Regions from separate parts of the Macrococcus psychrotolerans genome, predicted to be linked through region 2. Evidence: riboswitches for the same ligand, from Rfam matches in the RefSeq annotation. Region 2 holds a riboswitch; the other holds the start of a gene.

Region 1 (4,436 bases), 780 kb from region 2:
GCGGATAATGGTGTGAGTTTCGAGCCGATTCACATTGTGGAACATACACCCACTGCAAAAGAGTTTGATACAATTATTAAGAATACTGGTGTTGATGTGGATTTATTATTCAACAGGCTAGGCACAAAGTATAAGGAGCTTGATTTAAAGGAAACATTGCCGGATAAATCGTATGAAGAGAAATTAGAGCTTCTTGCCTCAGATGGAATGCTTGTAAAACGTCCTTTAGCTGTAAATAAGGATAGAATCACTTTAGGATTCAAAGAAGCGGACTATAAACAAACTTGGTTATAAAAAAGATTGAAGATACGCTTACATTATGTCATTATAAAAGTGTTAAGTATTTTATTTATATGGAGGGCTTATAATGTCGAACTTAAAATTTTCAAAAGATCATGAGTGGGTTAAATTAGAAGATAACGTAAAAGTAATCGGAATTACAGACTTTGCACAATCAGAACTAGGGGATATCGTATTCGTTGAACTTCCTGAAGTAGGCGATGAAATTACTACTGGTTCACCATTTGGTAGCGTTGAGTCGGTTAAAACTGTTTCTGAATTATATGCTCCAATCTCAGGCAAAGTTGTTGAAGTTAACTCTGGATTAGAAGATTCTCCTGAATTAGTAAATGAATCTGCTATGGATCAAGCATGGATGATCAAAGTTGAAGCAGATGACAGCGAACTTGATGAATTAATGGATCAAGCGCAATATGATGAAATGATTAATGCATAAATGATATACTTTCCTTGATAATAAATTTATCAAGGATTTTTTAATATGACGAAAAAGGTGATGGAAAATGTCTGTAATTCAGAAGGTCATCGTGGTAGAGGGTAAGCGAGACAAGAAAAGATTACAAGAAGTATTAACGGAACCTGTACATATTATTTGCACGAATGGCACAATGGGTATCGAGAAGTTAGATGCCATGATTGAAGACTTGTATCATCATAAAGTGTATATCATGACCGACAGTGATAAAGCAGGGCGCAAGATCAGAGCGTGGTTTAAGCGTCATTTAAGCGAAGGACATCATATTTATATCGATTCAAAGTATGGTGAGGTGAGTAATTGTCCGCTTGATTACTTAGCGAAAGTTGTCAGTCGTCATGACTTTGAAATTAAAGAACAGTTTGAATGGAAAGGTAAGTCGCAACCTTATGAGTATCAGAACGCATTTGCAATCTAAAGATCTAGAAAGAATACAAGACAATTATATTATTTTTGGCTACACCCCTTTTTGTGGCACATGTAAACTCGCAGAAAAGATGCTGGATATCGTTAACATGTCACTGAAGCTGGATATATTAAAGCTGGATTTGAATTATTATGAATCCCTCAGTACACAGTATAAGATTTCAAGTGTACCTGTATTGCTCATCGTCAAAGACAATGAAGTCGTTGACACGATATTTCGATTTGAGTCTGTTACTTCAATATACGAAATATTATCGAAATCTATTGACGAATAATTCAATCTGCTTTATTATAAAAATCATTAACAAAACAATTTAATAGTTGCTCTTATCAAGAGAGGTGGAGGGATGTGCCCTTTGAAGCCCGGCAACCGTCTGAAAAGAAATGGTGCCAATTCACATAAAGTGTAAACTTTAGAAGATGAGAGAGTCGAATATATCACTATGTCGTCTTTCTTATGTATTTAAGGAAGACGACTTTTTATTTTAGGAGGATGCACGTGATTAAGTTAAATAATGTTGTAAAGACTTTTACAACGAAAAAAGGTGACATCACTGCTGTAGATCGTGTTTCACTGGATATTACGCAAGGTGAAATCTATGGAATCATCGGCTTTAGTGGTGCGGGTAAAAGTACGTTAATCCGTATGTTTAACGGTTTAGAAAAACCGACGTCTGGTGAAGTGGTGGTTGATAATGATATTATCAATCAACTTGATCAGAAAACATTGAATATGAAACGCCAGAAGATCTCGATGATCTTCCAGCACTTTAACTTATTGTGGTCGCGTACAGTGTATGACAATATTGCGCTGCCACTGGAAATTGCAGGTGTTAAGAAATTAGATATCGATGGTAAGGTGAAGTCATTAATCAATCTTGTTGGACTCAATGGTCGAGAAAATGCATATCCTTCCGAACTGTCTGGGGGTCAAAAACAGCGTGTAGGTATCGCGCGTGCACTGAGTAACGATCCGAAAGTACTGTTATGTGACGAAGCAACAAGTGCACTTGACCCTCAGACGACAGATGAAATTCTTGAACTGCTCGTTGATATCAACAAGAAACTGAACTTAACAATCGTGCTGATTACACACGAGATGGAAGTTATCCGTAAAATCTGCCATCGTGTCGCAGTGATGGAACACGGTAAGGTCGTTGAAGAAGGTTCAGTATTAAGTGTATTCAACAATCCACAGACGAACATTACGAAGCGCTTCGTAAAAGATGATATCTCTGACGAAGAACTGGAAGCTTCTATCAAGGAGATTAAAGCAGAGTATCCTGTAGGGACACTGCTTCGACTTAAGTTCATCGGTTCTGCTACAGGACAGCCGATTGTCAGTCAGGTGATACAGAAGTATGGTCTGGATATGAATATTCTGGCAGGTAACGTAAAGCATACACAAGCAGGCTCATTTGGACATTTAATCGTCCATTTAACGTCGGTGAATGGTGATCTTACGAAAATTGCGGATGAACTTAAGCGTCACGGTGTAGAAGTGGAGGTAGAACAAGATGCAAACTAGTTTTTTAGATACGCTTAAAGAGATGCTGAGCTTCAAAAATGTAATTTGGGCAGATGTATGGACAGCAACGGTAGAAACGTTGCAAATGACATTGATTGCAACCTTCTTTACATTTTTCTTCGGGTTGATTATCGGGATTATCTTATTCCTCACATCACGCAGTAACAATAAAGGAGTGCGCATCTTTTATTCCATCACTGCATTTTTAGTGAATTTATTCAGAGCGATACCATTTATCATTTTAATCTTGCTCCTGTTCCCGTTTACTAACTTAATTATGCAGACAATTAGTGGTGTAAAAGGCGCATTGCCGGCACTCATCATCGGAGCTTCACCATTTTATGCGCGACTCGTTGAAATTGCGATGAAAGAAATTGATAAGGGTGTTATTGAAGCGGTGCAGTCAATGGGTGCGAATACCTTTACATTAGTTCGTAAAGTATTGATTCCTGAAAGTTTACCGGCACTTGTGTCTGGTATTACAGTAACAGCAATCGCTTTAGTAGGGTCTACTGCCATTGCCGGGGTTATCGGTGCAGGTGGATTAGGGAACCTAGCTTATTTAGTAGGGTTCACTAGAGCACAGAATGATGTCATCTTAGTTTCGACAGTGTTAATATTACTGCTTGTATTTGCGATACAATTTATCGGTGATATAATCACAAAACGTATTGATAAACGATAATCAGTTCCAATGGAATTTGACTATAAATTAAATAACGGAAAGAGAGTGAATTAAATGAAAAAGTTTATATCATTATTATTTGTAGCTACATTAGTACTTGTACTTGCAGCTTGTGGAGGCAACGAAAAGAAAGCTTCTAAAGAAGACGATAAGACGATTACTGTCGGCGCTTCACCAGCACCGCATGCGGAATTACTTGAACAAGTTAAACCAGTATTAGAAAAAGAAGGCTATACTTTAAAGATTAAGACAATCAATGACTACACAACTCCGAACCGTTTCTTAGATGCAGGTGAGCTTGATGCAAACTTCTTCCAGCATACACCATACTTAGACACTGAGAAGAAAGCAAAAGGATATAAAATTGAATCAGCAGGTAACATCCATATCGAACCGATGGCTATCTACTCAAAGAAATATAAATCATTAAAAGAGCTTCCAGAAAACGCTGAAGTATTTGTATCAAATAACCCAGCTGAAGAAGGGCGTTTCTTATCATTCTTTACTGAAGCTGGATTAATCACATTGAACGATGGCGTAGATCCAGTAAAAGCTACGTTTAAAGATATTAAAGAAAATAAGAAGAACATTAAATTCAACAACAAGCAAAGTGCTGAATTCTTACCGAAATCATATAACAATGGTGAAGGTGATGCAGTGATCATTAACTCTAACTTTGCACTTGAAAATAAACTGAATCCATTAAAAGATTCAATTGCGATTGAAAAGAGTGATTCACCTTACGCAAACTTGATCGCGGTACAAGAAGGACACAAAGGTGATGCTAAAATTAAAGCTTTAGTGAAAGCATTACAATCTAAAGAAACACAAGATTTTATCAATAAAAAATATAATGGTGCTGTAATCCCGGCGAAATAATATTAGAAAAGATGAATGTTCCTATAGGAATATTCATCTTTTTTTATTATTTAATCTCATTTAATTCATATTCGTTCTCAATTACGTTATAATTAAAACTGTGATTTATGTCATAGGCCTTTGACCTTAGATTAAAATTATTA
Region 2 (4,436 bases):
TTTCTCGGGAACATAGACACGTAGCTTTAATCCATACTGTTGACAGATGAGTGCAAGACCAATTCCTGTATTACCAGCTGTAGCTTCAACAACTGTACCGTTTTGAATATCACCACGAAGTAAAGCCTGTTCTAAAATGTTGACACCCAGTCTGTCTTTTACAGAGCCGCCCAGATTATAGAACTCAAGTTTTGCAAATAGACGGTTTCCTTTATTCAGTGGAAAATGCTTAAGTTCCACTAGCGGTGTATTACCGATTAAATCAGCAGGAGTTTTTCCTTTTTTTTTAGTTAATATTTGAAGATGAGCGAAACGATTCATCTGAGTGGATTGATAATCAAATCCCAAGTCGTTGGCAATCTCTTCCATTGTCTCCTTTAATGGATAATATTCTCTTTCCAGATCTTCGACAAGATTATGGTAACCTCGTGCGTCATAATGTGATTTAATCTGTTCTTTTTCATCTAAGGAATTGAACATTGTGTCCAATATAATGATGTTTCCATCTTCGGAGAGAAGCGGCTTATAAAGGGCAATCGCTTCTTTCTTTTCTTTATCTGTAAGGTGGTGAAAAGCAAAAGAAGAAATAAATGTATCTGTTTCTCTAGCATTGAAGTTCAGGAAATCGCCACGTTCGAACGTAATACCTGTCTTAGCCTCACCTAACTTTGTCATATCAATACTTGGTTCTACAGCCTGTACGTCCAATCCGCGCTGTAATAACATGTTTGTTAAATTCCCAGTTCCAGGACCAAATTCTGTTACGCGTTTTCCTGCGTGTTTTGTTGCTTCTTCTATCATAAAATCATAGTTTGAGAATACATCTTTATATTCGGGATTTTGTCCTGTTACAGCATCATCATAATCTGATGCCCATTCTTTAAAGATGTCCATAAAAGGTAAACTCATCGGTACACTCCTAATATTATTATTCTTATCAGATAACTCGGGATTAATAATATCATGAATTTATTATTTACTCAATATAATAGTTTGTGAATTTGTGTGCAAAGAAGTATAATATTTTAAAATGTATCTAAAGAAGGAGGGGAAAGGATGAAACAAGTGATGATAGTACCTTACGATAGTATATGGCAGCACCTTTATATAGGCGAAAAGAAAAGAGTGCTTCAGAAGTTAAAAAATATTAGTGCGATTCATCATATTGGGTCTACTGCGGTACCAGGTATGGACGCACGTGCGACGATAGATATTGCTGTAGAGGTGAAGCATGATATTGAAGAACTAAAGTTAGCTGAACTTGGATATCATTTAATCTGTAAAGAAGTATGTTATAAAGTATATGCTACAAAGGATCATCAATTTCATCTTTTTGTGTATAAAGAGGCAGATGAAGAATTATTGAAACGCATTAAGTTAAGAGATTATTTTCGAACATTTTCAAGTGAGAGAGATCGTTATAGTGCGTTCAAATGGGAACTTGCAAGAATTTATCCTTTTGATTTCTCTTCGTATAAAAAGGCGCGGGACATCTTCTTGACTGTAATTGAAGTTAAAGCGATGAACTGGAACGGATCGAACGAAGTACAGATATTCGGATAATATCTGAAAAATAAGTTATCTTATTGACAATCATGCTTTAAAGCTCTAATATAATTGATAACAATTAAACACTTATCGAGACGGACGGAGGGACAGGCCCGCTGATGTCCAGCAACCTGCAATATGTAAGGTGCTAATTCCTGCAGCTTATGCTGACAGATAAGACGTATAGACATCCTTATCTGAGGGTGTCTTTTTTATTAAGTGGACTTAATTGAATTTAATTAAGGGGTAATGACGATGAATGAACAAAATGTACTTAACTATATTGAATATAATAAAGAGGAATTTATTAAAATAAGCCACCAGATTCACGAACGCCCGGAACTTGGAAACGAAGAGTATTTTGCGTCTAGTTTACTCATCAAGACTTTATATAACGAAGGATTCACAATTGAGCGTGATATAGCAGGCCACGAGACAGGATTCATTGCGACATTTGAAAGTGAACATGAAGGACCGACGATTGCATTCTTAGCGGAATACGATGCTCTGCCTGGACTTGGTCATGCATGCGGACATAATATTATCGGAACATCAAGTGTGCTTGCAGGCGTGAGCATTAAAGAATATGTTGAAACGCACGGTGGTACGATTAAAGTATTTGGTACACCAGCTGAAGAGGGTGGTGTGAATGGTAGTGCAAAGGCGTCGTATGTTAAAGCTGGATTATTCTCTGAGTGCGATGTTGCTTTGATGATACATCCAGGACACGAGTCATATCGTACGGTGCCTACACTTGCTGTAGATGTATTTGAAGTCGAGTTCTTCGGTAAGACCGCACATGCTTCTGAGAATGCTCATAATGGGATTAACGCACTGGACGCAATGATCAGTTTCTTTAACGGGATTGCGCAGCTTCGTCAGCATATTCGAAAATCTGATAAAGTACATGGTGTAATATTGGATGGCGGCAAGAGCGCGAATATTATCCCGGATTACACGAAGGCAAGATTCTACACGCGCGCAATGAGTCGCAAGGAACTAGATGTGTTAACCGGCAAAGTTGAACGTGTTGCTGAAGGTGCTGCACTTACTGCGGGTGCAGAGTATAAGCTGAATCACATTCAAAATGGAGTAAATGAATTTATTCGAAATGATTTGTTAGATGATCTATTTGAACGTCATGCTAAAAAGCACAATGAGGTAATATTACATGATGATTTTGGTTTTGGATCAACAGATACAGGGAATGTGAGTCATGTTATCCCAACAATTCATCCGCATATAAAAATTGGGCCTTCAAGCCTAGTAGGGCATACTGTTGAATTTAAAGATGCTGCTGGTAGTGCACATGGAGATCATGCACTGATTCAAGGTGCTAAAATAATGGCGACGATGGCATTAGAACTCATTGATAATCCGGATGAATTAAAAGCGATAAAAAATTTACATACAGTGTTGAAGGGGAAAGTCTATGACCACCAATAAATTAAATATTTCACTTACGATGCGTGATCTGTATGGTGATAATGTGCTTTACACATCACGACCAAGCTATGGTTTTAATCCGTGGCTACAGCCTGAAGAACATCAGTCGAATTTATTAAGTGCCAGAGAATTAATCATTGCAGAGATGCCTGTTATTGTTCATAAAGCAACGGTAACTGAGAAGACATGTGAATTATTTGGCGCAGCGGGAGTAGCGATGCCCAAAACATATATCACGTATGAAACACGTGAAGAGTATGAAAAGGCTTTAAAAGAATATGCCGAGACAGGAAAGATATTCTTCCAATATGCGCACGAGACTGATATTGTGGACAATGATGATTATGTTGTACCACGAGACATATTTCTAGATTTAAACAACAAATCACTCATCCATAAATGGACGGGTGGAGAATATCTTCCAAAACGCGAAATTGTAAAAATTGATGATTTCCAAACACGTGTACGTGAATGGACGCTTCCTTTTGTTGTTAAGCCGGGTGACGAACATCCGACAGCAGGTGGATATGGTGTGATGCTATGTTATACAGAAGATGATGTGGAAAGTTCGATAAAACGCGTGCAGGCGGCAAGTGGTACCGAGCAGTTGATTATCGAACAATTTGTTGAACCTATTAAAAATTACTGCGTACAATATGCGTATAGCGAAGAGAAGGGCATCACATTTTTGGGTGCATCGCTTCAGATGGTAGAAAAATACGGTAAATACAGAGGTAATACAACAGATAGGAATGTACCTGAATCTGTAATTGAAGCCGGTAGAAAGATTATGAAGAATGGTGTCGATGCGGGCTATAAAGGGATTGCAGGATTTGATATATTAGTAGATAAAGATGATAATCTGTTTGCAATTGATTTAAACTTCAGACAAAATGGATCAAGTTCATTATTGTTACTGGATGATGTACTAAAAGGGGACTATAAAAAGTTCCTTGCCTATTACTCTGATGGTGATAATGCAGCATTCTATGAAACAATTTTAAACGAAGTAAAGAGTGGTAACTTATTCCCATTAGCATATTATGATGGAGATTATAGAGATAAAAATGCTTTCCCGTCACGCTTTATTTGTATATGGTATGGTGATGACGAAGCATTCATCGATCAAAAAGCAAAACAATTTGAACAACGTTTAAAAGGTGAAGTTCATGAAGACTAGAAAAAGTAGTATATTTGCAGCATCGGTAATTAGTGCGACATTGCTGCCGATGCTTGTAAGTTTAATAAAGGTGCTTAAAAAATAACGTAAAGGCTAAGCCTTTACGTTATTTTTCATCCATCAACCTAAGTGTGCCCACAGCACCTGAATATTCTCCGTTTTCGATAAAGTAAGGTTTGAAGTTACGTAATTTAGTATAATTTACGACGATATCCTGCAATAATTTGTTGTCCAGAAAACTAGAACCGATGTAAACAACATA

Evidence for each region. Region 2 has a riboswitch for S-adenosylmethionine ahead of QA539_RS09630 (M20 family metallopeptidase). Riboswitches for the same ligand answer to the same signal wherever they lie in the genome.
Region 1: linked by a shared signal. The riboswitch ahead of QA539_RS03010 (methionine ABC transporter ATP-binding protein) and the one ahead of QA539_RS09630 (M20 family metallopeptidase) in region 2 are both predicted to bind S-adenosylmethionine.

The regions. Positions count from the first base shown of each region.
Region 1 is NZ_CP124591.1:575,535-579,970, forward strand. It holds gene QA539_RS02990 (Spx/MgsR family RNA polymerase-binding regulatory protein) at 1-294, shown strand, start outside; gene gcvH (glycine cleavage system protein GcvH) at 368-736, shown strand; gene QA539_RS03000 (toprim domain-containing protein) at 804-1,193, shown strand; gene QA539_RS03005 (thioredoxin family protein) at 1,165-1,476, shown strand; SAM riboswitch class I at 1,526-1,628, shown strand; gene QA539_RS03010 (methionine ABC transporter ATP-binding protein) at 1,701-2,729, shown strand; gene QA539_RS03015 (methionine ABC transporter permease) at 2,719-3,414, shown strand; gene QA539_RS03020 (MetQ/NlpA family ABC transporter substrate-binding protein) at 3,469-4,293, shown strand.
Region 2 is NZ_CP124591.1:1,835,788-1,840,223, reverse strand. It holds gene QA539_RS10960 (pyridoxal-phosphate dependent enzyme) at 1-909, opposite strand, end outside; gene QA539_RS09635 (GrpB family protein) at 1,057-1,563, shown strand; SAM riboswitch class I at 1,633-1,729, shown strand; gene QA539_RS09630 (M20 family metallopeptidase) at 1,798-2,994, shown strand; gene ldmS (L-aspartate--L-methionine ligase LdmS) at 2,981-4,174, shown strand; gene coaW (type II pantothenate kinase) at 4,281-4,436, opposite strand, start outside.